DNA from 3 places in the Paraburkholderia sp. BL18I3N2 genome. Region 1 is predicted to be linked to each of the others. Evidence: riboswitches for the same ligand, from Rfam matches in the RefSeq annotation. Region 1 holds a riboswitch; each other region holds the start of a gene.

Evidence for each region. Region 1 has a riboswitch for cobalamin ahead of B0G75_RS13695 (TonB-dependent receptor domain-containing protein). Riboswitches for the same ligand answer to the same signal wherever they lie in the genome.
Region 2: it holds a riboswitch for cobalamin, as region 1 does, so the genes downstream of both, cobG (precorrin-3B synthase) here and B0G75_RS13695 (TonB-dependent receptor domain-containing protein) in region 1, are expected to answer to the same signal.
Region 3: it holds a riboswitch for cobalamin, as region 1 does, so the genes downstream of both, cobW (cobalamin biosynthesis protein CobW) here and B0G75_RS13695 (TonB-dependent receptor domain-containing protein) in region 1, are expected to answer to the same signal.

Annotation. Positions count from the first base shown of each region.
Region 1 is NZ_PVNC01000004.1:116,063-122,215, forward strand. It holds RNA gene ssrS (6S RNA) at 106-287, opposite strand; gene B0G75_RS13685 (cell division protein ZapA) at 419-733, opposite strand; gene B0G75_RS13690 (ATPase) at 730-1,086, opposite strand; cobalamin riboswitch at 1,295-1,552, shown strand; gene B0G75_RS13695 (TonB-dependent receptor domain-containing protein) at 1,643-3,532, shown strand; gene B0G75_RS13700 (iron ABC transporter permease) at 3,563-4,615, shown strand; gene B0G75_RS13705 (ABC transporter ATP-binding protein) at 4,615-5,457, shown strand; gene cobT (nicotinate-nucleotide--dimethylbenzimidazole phosphoribosyltransferase) at 5,504-6,153, shown strand, end outside.
Region 2 is NZ_PVNC01000006.1:232,235-238,387, reverse strand. It holds gene cobM (precorrin-4 C(11)-methyltransferase) at 1-713, opposite strand, end outside; gene B0G75_RS18820 (cobalt-precorrin-6A reductase) at 772-1,494, opposite strand; gene B0G75_RS18815 (cobalt-precorrin-5B (C(1))-methyltransferase) at 1,497-2,594, opposite strand; gene cbiE (precorrin-6y C5,15-methyltransferase (decarboxylating) subunit CbiE) at 2,641-3,864, opposite strand; cobalamin riboswitch at 3,949-4,128, shown strand; gene cobG (precorrin-3B synthase) at 4,212-5,735, shown strand; gene B0G75_RS18800 (precorrin-8X methylmutase) at 5,728-6,153, shown strand, end outside.
Region 3 is NZ_PVNC01000010.1:5,227-11,379, forward strand. It holds gene cobN (cobaltochelatase subunit CobN) at 1-2,065, opposite strand, end outside; gene cobW (cobalamin biosynthesis protein CobW) at 2,072-3,163, opposite strand; cobalamin riboswitch at 3,353-3,646, opposite strand; cobalamin riboswitch at 3,714-3,963, shown strand; gene cobA (uroporphyrinogen-III C-methyltransferase) at 4,202-4,978, shown strand; gene B0G75_RS24195 (cobalamin biosynthesis protein) at 4,975-5,457, shown strand; gene cobO (cob(I)yrinic acid a,c-diamide adenosyltransferase) at 5,454-6,056, shown strand; gene B0G75_RS24205 (cobyrinate a,c-diamide synthase) at 6,060-6,153, shown strand, end outside.

The sequences.
Region 1 (6,153 bases):
ATCGAATTGAACGTTAAGGGGTTGAAGATGCGGGAGAAATCGGCGAACAAAAAACAGCGCCCAAAGAAAAACGGCACCGAACCGAAGTCCGATGCCGTTCTAAATAAGGTCCCCGCCTTAGCCGCTAGGCCGGCATCCTGAACCGGGGGTTCAGAATTGGTCGCAGTTAGCAACACTTCGGGTACATCAGACAGAGTGACGCGCACACCCGTGCTACAAATTTCCGCAACCGTGCACATGGCATTGGTTCAAGGAATATATGACCTTGGCGAACCAGGCAGGGAAGCTAAACCGATGAAGCTGAAACCAACTACCGATTGAACTCAAACGTTTGCTGAATCTTGCACACCTTGTGCTCACACATTCCGTTTGAATCCGCCGCCGATCTCAGGACCGGCAGCACGATAACACACGAAGCTTATTGCATGCTGTACTGCTCAATCACAGTACCTAGTTGTTCGTTCATTTGATGCATTGTACGCCGGATTTCCTCAGCGGGAAATGCTTCTCCGTGTCTCACGCTCGATTGCAATCGAAGCAGTTCCGATGCCAGCGACAGCGCAGCCATGACAGCAATGCGATCCGTGCCGCGCACGTTGCTGTTATTGCGGATCTTCGACATTTCGGCGTCGACGCGTGCGACCGCTTCGAGCAGCGCCGCTTCCGTTTCCGGTGAGCAGGCGAGGCGATAGGGCACGCCGAGAATCGATACTTCGATCTGCTTGGTGGTCATGCATTTTCTCCGTGGCGGGTCACGTCGCTCTCGGCTTCGGCTACTTGCTGAGCGGGCTCGAGCAGATCGAGCTGGTTGTCCGGCTCACTATGCGCGCGGGCACGTGGCAGCTTCTCGAGGATCGCATTCAGGCGCACTTGTGCGTCGTCGATCTTTGCCGAAAGCGCGTCGCGTTCCGCCTGCAGCGCGTTACGTTCCTCGCGCAGCATTGCAAGTTCCGTGCGCGTGGCTTCGGCATCGGCGCGCGATTGCGCGAGTTGCTCTTCGAGCGCGAGTCGCGCTTCATTGTGGCGCTGGCTGATCGCGATCAGCTTGCCGATATTTTGTGAAAGTGTTTCGAGTTCGGTGAGCATCTGCTGCGTCCTCTAAAGACATCGCATTTTAGCGCGGAATGTCGCAGGTTCCGACAATTGTCTCGTTTCGAGACGTAACAACATCGCTTTGTGCAGGCTTTTTATCGACCATATGATGAAAAAGTACCCACGCGTCGGACAATAGCCTGCACTTAACAGAACACATGGCCTGCGGTTTCACCATTCTTGACGGACTCCGAGGCCGCTCCTAAACTGCCCGCACTCTGGTGCCCGCGTGCGCTTTTCAACGGCGCACGCAGTTAAACGGGAAGCAGGGCGCGCGATTCAACCGAACGGGCCAACCTGCGCTGCCCCCGCAACGGTAAGCGACCGCATTCGTCATGCAAGTCGATCCTGATCGCGTGTTGGAAGTTCAACTCGCGAGTGTGCCACTGCGCGTCTCGCGTGGGAAGGCGGGATCGATGTGTCGCCAGCCCGGATACCGGCCAGAGGGAGAGGCACGTCACGCGTGAAAATGTTAAATACGCGGACGCCTCGTTACGCATCGGCCTGCGGGGAAGCGGGCCGCGCACGCTATCCACAGGACTTTCATCCCATGCTGTCCCCCATCGCCCGCGCGGCGCTGCTCGCCTTTGCGAGCCTGCCGACCGTCGTGCATGCGCAAGCTGCGTCTTCAACTTCATCTTCTTCCGCGCTCGATTCATCGCGTGCGGAGCCGTCTGCGGCGGTGCTGTCGCCCGTGGTGGTGACCGCGGATCGCGCGCCGCAAGCACTTGCCGACACGATCCCGCAGACGTCCCTGTTCGATCAGCAGGATATCGCCGACACCACCGCGACCGATTTGCCCGGCCTCCTGCAACTCGCACCCGGCGCGCAGATCTCGCGCACAGGCGGTCCTGGTTCGACAGCCAGTCTCTCTTTGCGCGGCGCGTCGTCGACGCAATCGCTGCTGCTGATCGACGGCGTGCGCGTCGACTCGGTGAGCCTGGGTGCCCCGCAACTCGCGCAGATCCCGCTCGACCAGATCGATCACGTCGAGGTGGTGAACGGCAACGTGTCGGCGTTATACGGCTCGGCCGCGATCGGCGGCGTGGTGCAGGTGTTCACGAAAGACGGCGGCGACCATCCGCCGCGTTTCAATTTTTCGCTCGGCTACGGCAGCTATCACACGCACACGCAGCAGGCGGGCGCGAACGGCGCATTGGATAAAGACGGCAACACGACCTTCAGCATTTCGCTCGCGCGTTCGAAGGACGACGGCTTTTCGTCGCTGAACACGAAGGAGGCCCCCAACGCCAATCCGAATGCGAACGGCTATCTGAACGAGAGCATCTCGGCCTCGCTGCGTCACAAGTTCAGCGACAGATGGGACGCAGGCGTCAGCTACTTCCAGTCGAACGGCAACAACAGCTACGACAATGCGTACGGCCTGCCGACCGATCTGAACAACCTGTATAGCAAGGTGCGCCAGGTCTCCGTGTTCGCGAACGGCAAGCTGACGGACTGGTGGACCACGCACTTTATCGTCGCCGAGGGCGACGACCGCAGCGTGTCGAACACCAACGGCACGTACAACGGGCGCTTCGATACCGACAATCGCCAGTACACATGGCAGAACGATTTCGCGCTGGCCGCGCAGCAGAAACTGCAGATCGGCTATGAGCATCTCGACCAGAGCCTCGACTCGGACACGTTCGCGGCGCCGGATCGTCATGTGGATTCGGGCTTCGTCGGCTATACGGGGCGCTTTGGACGCAACCAGATTCAGGCCAACGTGCGGCGCGACCAGTATTCCGATTTCGGCGGAGCGAACAGTTACTATCTCGGCTACGGCTTCGACATCACCGGCCATTGGAAGGTGAGCGCAAGCTATTCGGATTCGTTTCGCGCGCCGAGCTTCGACGATCTGTACTATCCGTTCAGCGGCAATCCGTCTATCCAGCCGGAGCGCAGCCATTCGATCGAAGCCGCGCTGCAGTACGCATCGAATGCGCTCGGCGTGATGCGTCTGACTGCATTCCAGACGCGCTATTCGAATCTGATCGACTATGAGCAGGTGACGCCCGGCATCTATCTGGCCGAGAACGTCGGGCATGCGAAGGTGCAAGGACTCGAAGGATCGTGGAGCGGCCATGTCGGCAAGACGGACGTGCGCGTTTCCGTGACGCTGCAGAATCCCGTCGATCTCGACAACGATGCCGACCTCGTGCGGCGCGCCCGGCGCTTCGGCGCGCTGACGGTGAACCGCAGCATCGCCGGGTGGCGGGTGGGCGGCGAGTGGATCGTGAGCGGCCCGAGCAATGACAGCAGCGGCAAACTGGGCGGCTATGGCGTGGTGAATCTGTCGGCGCGCTACAACATCACGAAAGCATGGTACGTGGCCGCGCAAATCCAGAATCTGTTGGACAAGGACTATGAAACGGCCTACTCGTATAACTCGCCACGGCGCGGTGCGTATCTCACGGTCGGTTGGCAGCAGCAATGATGGTTACACCTCCTCGTTGAGTTCGCGCGGATGAATCGCCCTTCGAGTTCGATGCCCGCCACTCTGCGCGTGATGAGCGCGAAGCGCGCGGCCGCGATCTGGCTGGCGCTCGCGGGAATCGCGCTGGCGGTGTTGATGGCGTCGCTCGCGCTCGGCAGCGTAACGCTCGCGCCGATGCGCGTGCTGGCGGCGCTGATGCCGTCGCATGCGCCGGCTTCAAGTTCGTCCGACCTGGCCGCCGAGATCGTCCGCACGCTGCGTTTGCCGCGAGCGGCGGCGGGCTTCGCCTGCGGCGCGTTGCTCGCGTTGGCCGGCGCGTTACTGCAAGTGCTGCTGCGCAATCCGCTGGCCGAGCCCTACGTATTGGGCGTATCGGGCGGTGCGGCGAGCTTCGCGCTGGTCGCGATGATCGCCGGCTGCGCATGGTGGATCGTCGACGCGAGCGCATTCGCCGGCGCGTTCGTGTCGATCCTGCTGGTACTAGGCCTCGCGCGCCGCGAGTTGTGGCGCGGCGAGCCGCAGGACACCTCGCCGCGTTTGCTGCTGACCGGCGCGGTGATCGCGGCGGGCTGGGGCGCGCTCATTACTTTGCTGCTCAACCTCGCGCCGGACAACCGCTTGCGCGGCATGCTGTTCTGGCTGACCGGCGACCTCAACGGCGGCGCGATGCCGTGGACGGCGCTCGCCGCGCTCGTCATCGTGCTGGTGGCGATCGTGCCCGCCGCGCCGCGTCTGAATGTGCTGCTGCGTGGCGACGCCGCCGCGCAGGCGTTAGGCGTCGCGGTGATGCCGCTGCGTCTGCGGGTGTATCTGGTGGCCTCGCTCGCGGCGGCCGCGGCGGTGACGACGGCGGGCACCATCGGCTTTGTCGGACTGGTCGTGCCGCACATGCTGCGGCTCGCGTTCGGCAACGATCAGCGCATGCTGCTGCCGGCCGCCGCGCTCGGCGGCGGCGTCGCGGTGATGGGCGCGGACCTGGTCGCGCGCACGGTGATCGCGCCGGCGCAGTTGCCGGTCGGCGTGATCACGTCGATCATCGGCGTACCGGTGTTTCTGTGGATGTTGCTGCACAGGCGCCGATAATGCAAACCCGTCACACTCCTTCTCATGAAGCTACCCTCAGCGCGCAACGTCTGACCTTGCGTGCCGGCGCGCGCACCTTGCTCGATGCCTTCACGCACACCTTCCACGCCGGCGAGATCTGGTGCATTGCCGGCCCGAACGGCGCGGGCAAGACGACTTTGCTCTCCACGCTCGCGGGTTTGCTGCAACCGTCGGCGGGACATGTCGAACTCGACGGCGCGCGCCTCGCCGACTGGCCGCCGCTGTCGCTCGCACAACGCCGCGCGCTGATGCCGCAAAGCGCGCCCGACGCATTCAGCGCGAGCGTGCTCGATATCGTGATGCTGAACCGTTTCCCGCATCTCACCGGCTGGGGCTGGGAGCGCGAAGCCGATCGCGAAGCGGCGCACGCGGCGCTGGATCTCCTGGGACTCGCCACATTCGCCGCTCGCGATGTGCTGTCGCTCTCGGGCGGCGAGCGGCAACGCGTGGCGCTGGCGGCGGTGCTGTGCCAGGACGCGCCGTTGCTGCTGCTCGACGAACCGTTGTCGCATCTCGATCTGCATCATCAGATCGACTGCCTCGAAGCGCTGGCCGCGTGGACGCGCGAGCCTCGGCGTACAGTCATGTTTTCGTGCCACGACTTGAACCTCGCGCGCCGTTTCGCGACCCATGCGCTGCTGCTCGACGGCGCGGGCGGCGCGTATGCCGGACCGGTGCATGACGTGTTGACGCCCGCGCTCGCGAGCCGCGCATTCGGCTATCCGTTGCTTCTGCTTCGCGACGGCGAACACGAGGCGCTGATTCCCGCGCCGCGCGCGCGTCACGAATCGCCTGCTGGCCATGACACACCGGCAAGCTGATCGCTTTATTCCAGCTTGATTCCAACATCCTCTTTCAGACACGCTCATGACTTCATTGCCACGCTTGCCCGGATTGCCCGAAGTCGAACCGCTCGATCAAACGCTGCGTGACGAGTTGCAGCACATCATCGATACCAAGACGAAGCCGCCCGGCAGTCTCGGCCGGCTCGAAACGCTCGCGCGCCAGATGGGCCTGATTCAGCGCACCACGCATCCCACCGTGACGCGCCCGGCGATGATCGTGTTCGCCGGCGACCACGGCGTCGCCGAGGAGGGCGTGAGCCCTTATCCGCAAGCGGTGACCGCGCAGATGGTCGCCAACTTTCTGGCGGGCGGCGCGGCGATCAATGCGTTGAGCCGCGTCTCGGGCATCGAGCTCGAAGTCGTCAATGCGGGCATTGCGACGCCGTTGCCATCCACTGCGGGCCTTATCGACATTCCGATTGCGGCCGGCACCCGCAACTTCGCGCGCGAACCGGCCATGAGCCGCGACCAGGCAATCGCCGCGATGCAGGCGGGCGCGGCGCGCGTGCGGCATCACGCGGCGCTCGGCACCAATGTGATCGGCTTCGGCGAGATGGGCATTGCGAACACCTCGGCGGCCGCGTGTCTGATGAGCCGCTTGTGCGGCGTGCCGATCGACGAATGCGTCGGCCGCGGCACGGGTCTCGACAACGCTGGGCTCGCGCGAAAGCG
Region 2 (6,153 bases), on a different contig from region 1:
TACAGCGTCGAGTCGGCGAAGCCTTCCGCGGCCAGCACCTGTCCGACCAGAATCAATGCGGTCCGCTCGATGGATGTCGATTGCACCTTGCTGACAATATCATCGAGCGTGCCGGTGATCTTTTCCTCGTCGGGCCAGCTCGCGCGATAGATCACCGCGATCGGACACGCACCGCCGTAATGCGGCCGCAATTCGTCGACGATGCGCGCAAGGTGTCGCACGCCGAGATGAATCGCCATCGTCGCGCGATGCCGGGCGAGGTCGGCGAGCTGTTCGCCTTCGGGCATGCTGGTTTTGGTGGCGAAGCGCGTGAGAATCAGCGTCTGCGAAATATCCGGCAACGTGAGTTCGCAACCCAGCGCCGCCGCGCATGCGGCCGTGGCGGTGACGCCCGGCACGATCTCATAGGGAATCTTCAGTTCGCGCAGTCTGCGGATCTGCTCACCGATCGCGCCGTACAACGATGGATCGCCGGAATGCACGCGCGCCACGTCCAGACCTTGGTCGTGCGCGGCCGCAAGCAACGCGATGATCTGATCGAGGTCGAGTTCGGCGGTATTGACGACCTGCTGCGCCGCATGACCTTCGAGCACGGCAGCCGGCACGAGCGAACCCGCGTACAGGATCACCGGACAACTGCGCACGAGGCGCTGCCCTTTCACCGTGATCAGTTCGGGGTCGCCCGGACCCGCGCCGATAAAAAACACCGTCATTCACTACTCCATGATTCATTGAGGCGGCATGGCATGCATGCGCGATTCACGCTCAAGTTCAATGCGCCACTTTCAGCGCGTCGAGCAGGTCGGCCACGCTCTCGAATTCCCTCTCTGCCGCCGGCAACTCAGGACGGCGCAGCATCACGACCGGCAAACCGCGTTCACGCGCGACTTCGAGCTTCGCTTCAGTCGCCTGGCCGCCGCTATTTTTGCTGACCACTACGTCGAAGGCTTGTAGTGCGAATAGCGCACGCTCACCTTCGAGCGTGAATGGACCGCGTGCCGCAAGTATCCGCGCACGTGCCGTGTCTTCGTGCGCTTCAAGACAACGCACGACCCAGAACTGATGCGGCGGGATCTCGTCGAGATGCGCGAGCGGTTCGCGGCCCAGTGCGAAGAGCGGCTTCCTGAACGGCGCCAGCGCATCCGCGAGTTCGTGCCAGTCGCCGACCATGCGCCAATCGTCGCCGGCTTGCGGCTGCCACGCAGGGCGATGCAGTGCCCAATACGGCACGCGTGCGGCGCGGCTCGCCTGCGCCGCGTTCGCGCTGATTTGCGCGGCATAAGGGTGCGTCGCGTCGATCACGAGATCGATGCCTTCACCGACGATGTAGCGCGCCATACCTTCACTGCCGCCGAAGCCGCCGACGCGCACCGTGCACGCCAGATCGTCCGGCACCTTGCCAAGGCCGGCGAGACTATACACGTGCTCAGGACCGAGTCGCCTCGCGATCCGCAGCGCGTCGCCGGTGCCGCCGAGCAGCAGAATCCGCTTCATTTTCATTGCGCGGCTCCGATCAGCTTGCCCTGCCGGTCGATAGCGAACATTTCGACGTTGACCTGCGGCGGGACGATCTCGCGCGCCACGGCAAGTGCATGCCGGCAGACGATATCGCCGAGCGGCACCTGCTGCGCGTGTGCCAACGCGACCGCCTGCTGACTCGTGTTGGCCGCGCGGATCGCGGCTTGAAGCGCGTTGTCGGCGCCCTGTTCGGCGGCCCATTGCGCGAGCCGTTCGAGGTCGATGCTCGAATTGCGGCTATGCAGGTCGAGATGACCCGCCGCCAGCTTGCTGAGCTTGCCGAAACCGCCGCACACGCTCAGCCGCTCGACCGGCGCGCGTTTCATATGCTTGAGCACCGCGCCGACGAAGTCGCCCATTTCGATCAGCGCGATATCCGGCAGGCCGTAGTGCGCGCGCATGGCGTCCTCGCTCGCGTTGCCGGTGCAGGCGGCGAGATGCGTGTAGCCGTTCGCGCGCGCGACGTCGATGCCCTGATGAATCGACGCGATATACGCCGAGCACGAAAACGGACGCACGATGCCGGTGGTGCCGAGGATCGACAGGCCGCCGAGAATGCCGAGACGTGGGTTCATCGTTTTCAGCGCGAGCGCTTCGCCGCCTTCCACGCCGATCGTCACTTCGAAGCCGCCGCCGTATGCATGCTCCGCCGCGAGTTCGGCCAGATGCTCGGTCATCATTCTGCGCGGCACCGGGTTGATCGCAGGTTCGCCGACCGGCAGCGTGAGCCCCGCGCGCGTCACCGTGCCGACACCCGGCCCCGCGCGAAATATCACGCCCGGTTCGGCGACGAGCCGCACGCGGGCGAAGACGATCGCGCGGTGCGTGACGTCGGGGTCGTCGCCGGCGTCCTTGACCGTGCCGGCCTCCGCGCCTTCGTCGCCATTCCCGATCAGGCGGCAGAACACCAGCGGCATCGGCACATGCTGGCCTTTCGGCAAGACAATCTCCGCGACTTCGCTGGCGACACCCGCGAGCAACAGACGCGCCGCCGCGAGCGACGTCGCGGTGGCGCAACTGCCGGTCGTGTAGCCGCTACGCAGCGGCGCGGGGTGTTCGGGGGTTTCTTCGCGCATCAGGAACTCCGGGCGCTCGCAACGTCAATCATGGCATGGGTTCCGTTCACGCTCGCTCTCCGCCACCGGCCTGCTTCGTCACCTCCAGCAGCGTGATCGGCAACGCCTGCCGCCACGTATCGAAACCGCCAAGCGGTTGCGCGTCCGCCAAGGCGATCCGTGTCAACGTCCCGCCATGCCGCTCGCGCCACAACGTCAGCACCGCCTCGCCTTGCAAAGTGACCGCATTAGCGACCAGCCGCCCACCCTCGCGCAGACCAGCCCAGCAGGCCTCCAGCACGCCCGGCACCGTCACCCCGCCGCCGATGAACACGGCATCCGGCACCGGCAACCCCTGCAGCGCGTCAGGCGCGCGCCCCGCCACGAGTTGCAGCCCCGGCACGCCCAACGCATCGCGATTGTGTTCGATAAAGCGTTGCCGCTCCGCGTGCCCTTCAATCGCAATCGCGCGACAGCTGGAATGCGCGCGCATCCATTCGATGCCGATCGAGCCGCTGCCCGCGCCCACATCCCACAGCAATTCGCCGGGCGTCGGCGCAAGGCGCGCGAGCGTGATCGCACGCACGTCGCGCTTGGTCAACTGGCCGTCGTGACGAAACGCATCGTCAGGCAAACCGCAGGTCAGCGGCAGACGCGGCGCGCCTTCGGTGGCGCGGCAGTCGAGCGCGATCAGGTTGAGCGCGGCCACATCGCCCGCGGACCACTGATCCGCGCGGCCGTCGATGCGCCGCTCCAGTTCGCCGCCCAGGTGCTCCAGCACGCTCATGCGGGTCGCCCCGAAACCGCGCGCGTTCAGCAGCTCGGCGAGCGCTGCGGGCGTGCGCCCGTCCGCGCTCAGCACGAACACGCGCGCGCCGTCGTGCAGATGTGCGTTCAGCGTGGCCAACGGCCGCCCCACCAGCGACGCCGTCGCGACATCCTGCAACGGCCAGCCGAGCCGCGCGGCCGCCAGCGACAGCGACGACGGCGCCGGCAGCACCCGCAGTTCGCCCGCCGGCAATTGCCGCGCGAGCGTAGCGCCTACGCCGAACAGCATCGGGTCGCCGCTCGCCAGCACGCACACGGCGGCGCCGCGCTCGGCCAGCAAGGGTGCGAGATCGAACGGACGCGGCCAGGCGGCACGGCGCGCGGCGAGACGCGCGGGCAGCATCGCCAGATGACGTTCGCCGCCGTACACCACCGACGCTTCCAGCAAAGCGCGCCGCGCGGGCCTCCCCAGACCGGCAAAGCCGTCGTCGCCTATGCCCACCACCGTCAGCCACGCGGGCATGCATCCATCCTCATTCTGTGTCTTCAAATAATGCGCTGTGCCACGCCGGTCAAAGCGTCCAGCCTCGTTGTGCTGTTCGAAAAAAGGCATAATACAGCCGCCGGTGCCCTTCGGGGCCGAAGAGGGAACACAGTGTCGCTGTGGCTGCCCCCGCAACTGTATGCAGCGAGTCCGCCTGCGCTCCACGCCACTGGTTTAACCGGGAAGGCCGCGGCGGACCATGACCTGCCAGCCAGGAGACCTGCCGGCAAGACTGTTCGTGCCAGCCAACATCGGGCGGGGTGTACCGATGCCGCAGCCATGCCCGCCTCACGGCATGCTCGGGCCGTCGCGCGACGCTAAACCCGGTGTCCGTCTTGAATCAAGCTTCGCCTACCTCCGTTTTATCCGACGCGGCCGCCACGCTGCGGCCCTCGGCGTGTCCGGGGTTGCTGCGCATCGTCGCCGCGCGCGACGGCGGGATTTGCCGGATCAAACTGCCCGGCGGCGAATTGAGCGCGGCGCAGGCGCGGGCGATCGCTGACGCTAGCGCGCGGCACGCGGCCGGGGTAGTCGAGTTGACCAATCGCGCGAATGTGCAGGTGCGCGGCGTCAAGCGCGGTGAAGAGGCGGCGTTGATCGCGGCTTTGACCGATGCGGGTCTTGGGCCGATGCCGGCGAACGGCACGGCGAGCCATGCGAACACGACGGCTGCGGAGAACGCTGCGGACGCCGGGGCTGCCAGCGCTGTAGATGCAATAGCGGCCACCGCCGCAGCCGACGACGTCCGCAATGTCATGATCAGCCCCGCAGCCGGGCGCGATCCATGCGCGCTATTCGACACACGCCCGCTGTGCGCCGAACTACTCACCATGCTGCAAAGCGAAACGCGTTTCGCGGCGCTGTCGCCGAAATTCGCGCTGCTGCTGGACGGCGGCGAGCGGCTTGCGAGAGTAGATCATCCGCACGATGTGTGGCTGGCGGCATCGCAAGATGCGGACGGCGTGCGGTTCGTGTTCGGGTTGGCGGGTTGTCCGCCTGTGGGCGCCTATGCCGGCGCTCTCATGCAAAGCCAAGGCACCGGGCCTGGAAAACCGGGCGTGAACCGCACAGGCGCACTAGCCGCGATCCTGCCTTCACAAGTGCCGGCACTGGTTCGCGCGCTGCTCCTCACACTCCTCGACCTCGCCGCCGCCGACGCCACACGCATGCGCCACCTGCTAACCGCGCATACCGTCGACGCGGTACTGCATCACGCCCAGCGATATCTCGACTTCCCGCTGACGCAAAACGCGAAGCTGACCAACTGGCATCGCGGCACACCAGCCGACGCCAATCTCCGTCTTGGCGCCCACGCCCAACGCGTGCCCGGAACCTGGCACGTCGGCGGCCAACCGCCGCTGGGACGCCTCGACGCCGACACGCTGCATGCCCTCGCCACGCTGTCTCAACAGCACGGCAACGCCACGCTTCACCTGACACCCTGGCAAAGCGTGCTACTACCCGACATCGCCACGCCCGCCGTCCCCACCGTGTTGTCCGGCCTGAACGCGCTCGGTCTCGCCTGCGAACCCGCACAAGCGATCACGCACCTGATCGCATGCGCCGGATCGAGCGGCTGCGCGAAGGGCCTCGCCGACACCAAGACCGACGCGTTGCGCCTCGCGGCTCGCCTGCCTGCCGGCGTCGACGTGCATCTGAGCGGCTGCTCGCGCTCGTGCGCCGCCGCGCATTGCGCGCCGTACACGCTGCTGGCCGCGGCGCCCGGCCTCTATGACTTTTATCGACGCGACGGCCAGCCCGGCTTCGGCCACTGCGTCGCGCGCCAACTGACGATCGACCAGGCCGCCGACATGCTCGAACGCCTGGTCCGGAGTGACACCGATGCTTGATTACATTCGCGACGGTCAGGAGATCTATCGCCAATCCTTCGCGACGATCCGCGCGGAGGCTGACTTGTCGCGCATTCCCGCCGACCTCGAAAAACTCGCGGTGCGGGTGATCCACGCGTGCGGTATGGTCGATGTGATCGACGATCTGCAATTTTCCGCAGGCGCGGGCGCGGCGGGCCGCGCGGCGCTCGCGCAAGGCGCGCCGATCCTGTGCGATGCCGGCATGGTCGCGCAAGGCATCACGCGCGCGCGGCTGCCGGCCAACAACGAGGTCATCTGCACGCTAACGCATCCGGACGTGCCGTCGCTCGCCCGCGAACTCGGCAATACCCGCTCGGCGGCGGCGCTCGAATTGTGGCGGCCGCATCTGGCGGGCAGCGTCGTCGTGATCGGCAATGCGCCGACCGCGCTCTTTCAT
Region 3 (6,153 bases), on a different contig from region 1:
TCAACTCGCACAGCCACGCGTCGACGCGCGTGAGCAGCGCGTCTTCATCGTCCTGTCCGTTCGGCGCCGCGAGACTCAGTTCCTCATGCAGCTTATGTTCGACGATGGTCGCCAGAATCGTGCGCCGCAATAGTTTCGAGCGGCGCGGGTCGACCATCAGCGCTTCATAGTATTCGTCGACCTGACGCTCCAGATCCTGCAAAGGTCCGTAACTTTCGGCACGCGTGAGCGGCGGCATCAGATGATCGATGATGACAGCCTGCGCGCGCCGCTTGGCCTGGCTGCCCTCGCCCGGATCGTTGACGATGAACGGATACAGATGCGGCATCGGCCCGAGAATCAGATCGGGCCAGCACGTATCGCTCAACGCGACGCTCTTGCCGGGCAGCCATTCCAGATTACCGTGCTTGCCGACATGCACGATTGCGTCGATGCCGAACTGGTGACGCAACCAGAAATAGAACGCCAGATACGCATGCGGCGGCACGAGTTCGGCGTCGTGATAGCTCGCGTAGTCGCCCTGCTCGCGCGAGCGCGACGGTTGAATGCCGACGAACACCTGTCCGCAACGCCAGCCCGCGATCATGAAGCGGCCGCGCCGCAGCGTCGGGTCCTGGTCTGGCGTGCCCCAGCGTGCGTTCAACGCGTTGCGTGCTTCAAGAGGTAATGCGTTGAAATACAGCAGATAGTCGTCGAGCGCGAGGCTTTGCAGCGCGGGGCGCAGATCGCGCACGACCGGATCGTTGGTCACGCCTTCGGTGAGCTTTTTCAGCAGCGCGTCGCCGTCCGTGGGCAAATCCGCGAGACGATAGCCTTCGTCGCGCAGCATCGACAGAATGCCGACTACCGAAGCCGGCGTATCGAGCCCCACGCCATTGCCGATGCGCCCTTCGCTCATCGGATAGTTGGCGAGGATCAGCGCGAGTTTCTTGTCCGCGTTGTCGAGTGAACGCAGACGGCACCAGCGCCGGCTCAATTCGGCGAGAAAACCTACCCGCTCGGCATCCGGCTGATAACGCACCACGTCGACCTGCGTGTGCGGACAACGGTACGCGAGTCCCTTGAAACTGATCGCACGCGTGATGATGCGGCCGTCCACTTCCGGCAGCGCGATATGCATGGCGATATCGCGCGAATTGAGACCGTGATTGTCCTTGACCCAATCCTCGCGATTGCCGCCGCTCAGGATCACCTGGAGCACCGGCGCGTCGCCGGCGAGCGCGAGCGGCTCGGGGTCGTCGATCGCGGACGCGGCGAACGCGGTCGTATTCAGCACCAGCGCCACCTCGTGCTGCGCGCACAGCGATTGCACGACATCGCGGCTCATCGCATCTTTCAGCGAGGTAATCGCGATCGGCAGCGGATTCAGACCTTGCGATTCGAGTGCGTCGATCAGCGCGTCGAACACCGCCGTGTTGGCGGCCTGCAGATGCGCCTTGTAGAACAGGATCGCCGCGACCGGCGCTCCCTGTTTCCAGCGCGACTGCCAGTCGGCCATGGTCGGCATATCGCGCTCGGGATGGTAGAGCGTTGCGGCGGGCAACGCGCGCGGCGGCGCAGGTTCGCGCCCCCAGCCGAAGGCGCGATGCGCAATACAACGCAGAAACGCCTCGGCATTTTGCGGGCCGCCTTCACGCAGATAGCGCCACAGTTGATGGCACAGATCCGCACTCGCGGTGCTGCGCGCGAGCAGGTTCGGATCTTCCTGCAGATCGCCGGAGAACATGGCGAGCGTCTGCTGCTTGCGCTCGGCGAGCGCCACTACCTGCTCGATGCCGTAAGGCCAATACGCCTCGCCGCCGAGGTGATCGACCACCACCACGCGTGCGTGCTGCAAGACGTCTTCGAGATAAAAATCCACCGACGCCGGTTGCCGCAAGTACGTGACGTTCGCGAGCCGCACGCTCGGGAAGCCTTCACCCAGGCGCGGAAACACACTCGCGAGCAGCGAAAGCGTGGTGTCGGCGGAGCTGAGCACCACGATATCCGCGGGCTGCTGATCGATCCGGATCACGCCTTGCGTGTCGTCGACGAAACCGCCCGGCGTGGTGCGCAGCAGATGCATATGCGCTTACGCCTGTTGCGTTTCGGCGCTCGACCGCACGCCGAGCGCCGCGTCGAACGCACGCTGCAACGCGGGCTGATCGAGGTCTTCACCGATCAGCACGAAGCGGCTCGGGCCGCTTTCGCCGGGTTGCCAGCGTCGATCGAAATAGCTGTCGAAGCGGCGCCCAACGCCTTGAATCACCAGACGCATCGCCGCGCCCGGCAGCGCCGCAAAACCTTTGACGCGATAGATCGTGTTGGTTTCGACCAGCTGTTGCAACGCGGCGATCACCGCCTCCCGCGACGACGCGTTCGCCTGCACGACCACCGAGTCGAATTCGTCGTGATGGTGGTCGGCGTCGTCGGCCGAACCGTGGTGATCGTGGCGCAAGTGGATCGTGTCTTCCGACGCCGCTTCGAGGCCGAGCAACGTATGCAGATCGAGCTGGCCCATGTGCGCGCGAACGATTTTCACTTGCGGCGGAATTTCTTCGCGGATCGAAACTTCAACCGCGCTTTGCTGCGCGTCGTCGAGCAAATCCGTTTTGTTCAGAATCACCAGATCGGCCGCCGACAACTGATCTTCGAACAATTCGTGCAACGGCGACTCGTGATCGAGATTCGGATCGGCCTTGCGTTGCGCATCCACGGCGACCGGATTGTCCGCAAACTGACCGCTTGCCGCGGCCGGGCCGTCCACCACGGTGACCACGGCATCCACGGTGAAACTGTTCTTGATCTGCGGCCAGTTGAACGCCTGCACCAGCGGCTTCGGCAACGCGAGGCCCGAGGTCTCGATCAACACGTGATCGATCTGCTCGCGGCGCTCCACGAGCTTTTCCATCACCGGGAAAAACTCTTCCTGCACGGTGCAGCACAGGCAGCCGTTCGCGAGTTCATACAGTTGGCCTTCGGTCTCGACACCGTTTTCATCGCAACCGATGCCGCAACCCTTGAGAATTTCCCCGTCAATGCCGAGCTCGCCGAATTCGTTGACGATCACCGCGATGCGCTTGCCGCCCGCATGCTGAAGAATATGCCGCAGCAGCGTGGTCTTGCCGCTGCCGAGAAAGCCCGTAACGATGGTGACGGGGATCTTGCGCATTTGAGTTTGCATCGTGAGTCCATCCGTAGGAGTTGCACGTTGCACGCCGGCGTGTTTTTCAGCTTATGCCGGGGCAAACGGAGCGCACGCCCGGTCAGCCACGACAATATCGAAACACGGGGACGAACGACGGCGTTGCCGCGACAACAGAAAACAGAAAGCGGGAGTGAGGTCATGAACGCAGCGCCGCATCCCCGCGGCGTTCGTCCTTCGTTATCTGGCCGGTATCCGGGCTGGCGAAAGCGCCGCTTCCCCTTCCCGGGCGAGTGATTTCTCGCCCAGTGGTGATATGCCGACGCGGCCTTGCGCGTGGACATCGAAGCCGGCTCCGCGGTGCCGATCGACTGCGTTTAATGCTGCAGTCAGCACCACATTTCGCTTACCGTTGCGGGGGCAGCACAGGTTGACCCGATCCATGGCAGGTGGGCACCCTGTTTCCCGTTTAACTGCGTGCGCACGAGCGCGCACACGAGCACCAAAGTGCGTGCGAGTGTAGGCCCGCAGCCGGGTGCCGTCAAGGAAACGCAAGCCGCAAGCGCTTATCGGGCGGGGCGCCATGTGCTATCGTATGCGCGCGTTTGGTGCCCGCACATGCATTCGCGTGTGCAGTTAAACGGGAAACAGGCAGCGCTCAGAGCGCCCAACCTGTGCTGTCCCCGCAACGGTAAGCGACCTGCGGCGCGATGTTGAATCGACTTGCGCCGCGCATGCGTTTTTTAAGCCACTGTCCGGCAATTCCAGCGAATGCGGACGGGAAGGCAAAGCGCGTGAGGCCGCCAGCCCGGATACCGGCCAGACGCGGAGGCGGCGAACCTCAGGGCATCATCGCGCCGCCGGCCGCCGGAATCCGCGAGGGACGGATGTGAAGGCGCTGAAGCACGACGCAGTGTGTCCGTGTAGGCGAGTTTCGTGTGAAATTCGCTACGAGCCACACATTGCGCCGTGCCTGAATCCGTAGCATTGCATGACCCCAAAGTCCGCCGCCTGGCGACCCTTCGCGTTTTACCCCTTCCCGCTTGTCACGACATGGCGCCCGCCATGCACGCCGCGATGACCCGCGCCTGGCTGATCGGCGCCGGCCCCGGCGACGTCGAACTCATGACCATCAAGGCCACCCGCGCATTGGCGCAAGCCGATGTCGTGCTGGTCGACGATCTAGTGAATCCCGAGGTGCTGCAATTCGCGCGCGCCGACGCGCTGGTCGTCTACGTGGGCAAACGCGGCGGTCATCCGTCCACACCGCAGGAAGGCATCGTCGCGCAGATGCTCGAACATGTGCGGGCCGGGCGTAGCGTCGCGCGTTTGAAAGGCGGCGATCCGTTCGTATTCGGCCGTGGCGGCGAAGAACAGCAGGCGCTGCACGCGGCGGGTATCGAGGTGGAAGTCATCAACGGCATCACGGCCGGGATTGCGGCGCCCGCGGCGATCGGGATTCCGGTCACGCATCGCGATCACGCGCAGGGTGTGGTGTTCGTCACAGGGCACGGCGCGGGCAGCGGCGAGCCGGACTGGGCCGCGCTCGTGGCCACGCGCATGACGCTCGTGATCTATATGGGCATGCGGCGGCTCAACGATATCGTCGGCGCGCTGCTCGCGGCCGGCATGAGCGCCGACACGCCGTGCGCGGCGATCGAATCGGCCACGCGCCCCGAGCAACGCCATGCGCTCGCGCGGCTCGGTGAATTCGCCGACACCGTCGCGCGTGCCGGACTCGGCTCGCCGGCGATCGTGGTGATCGGCGGGGTGGCGTCGCTCGCATTGGCGCGTGAGGCGGCGCATGCGGAACTCGCCGCGACACCGCGCACGGACGGAACGGATACGCGATGAAAACGCTGAGCGTCGGCATCGGCTGCCGTTTGCACAGCCGGGCTGAGCAGATCGAAGCCGCTGTGCGCGCCGCGCTCGGCGCGCATTCGTTCGACGAAATCCGTACCGTCGCCTCGCTCGATACCAAAGCCCGCGAAGCGGGCCTGCTCGAATTCTGCGCGCGGCATGCGCTGCCGCTGACATTCTTCAGCCTTGAACAGATCGCGGCGATGCCCGTCGCGGTGCCTTCGGCGGCAGCGCGCGAGCACCTCGGCGTGGACGGCGTCTGCGAGCCGTGCGCGCTGCTTGGCGCGGCGGCCGACGCCGGGGCCGGGCTCGGTGAATCTGTCATAGGCAATGCGCCGCGCGCCACCCTCCTCGTGCGCAAAACCGCTTATGCAGGCGTGACCGTGGCGATCGCCTCGACCACGGCTCACGCCGCTCATGCCGCTCACGCCAAACACTCAGACGACGACACACAGAAACAGGACCTGCCATGAAGACCGACCCCGAATCGCATCAACGCATGACCGAGCGCCGCCGCGAGGGCCACGAGAAAAAACAGGCCAACGCCACCGTCGAAAAAGGCCTGCTGATCGTCAACACCGGCACGGGCAAAGGCAAAACCACCGCTGCGTTCGGCATGGCCGTGCGTGTGCTCGGCCACGGCATGCGTCTCGGCGTCGTGCAGTTCATCAAAGGCGCGCTGCACACTTCTGAGCGCGACTTTCTCGGTGCGATCGCCAACTGCGATTTCGTCACGATGGGCGACGGCTACACCTGGAACACGCAGAACCGCGACGCCGACATCGCGACCGCGCGCAAAGGCTGGGACGAAGCGCGCCGCATGATCGAAAGCGGCGAGTACCAGATGGTGATCCTCGACGAGTTGAACACGGTGCTCAAGTACGAATACCTGCCGCTCGACGAAGTGCTGTCGGTAATCAACGCGCGCGCGCCGATGTTGCACGTGGTGGTGACCGGCCGTCACGCGCCGGATGCATTGATCGAAGCCGCCGACCTCGTCACCGAAATGCGCATCGTCAAGCATCCGTATCGCGAGCAAGGCGTGAAAGCGCAGCGCGGCGTGGAGTTCTGAGCGATGGCCGCGTGCCCCGCCCTGTTCATCAGCGCGCCCGCCTCGGGTCAAGGCAAGACCACGATCACGGCGGGTCTCGCGCGCTACCATCGGCGGC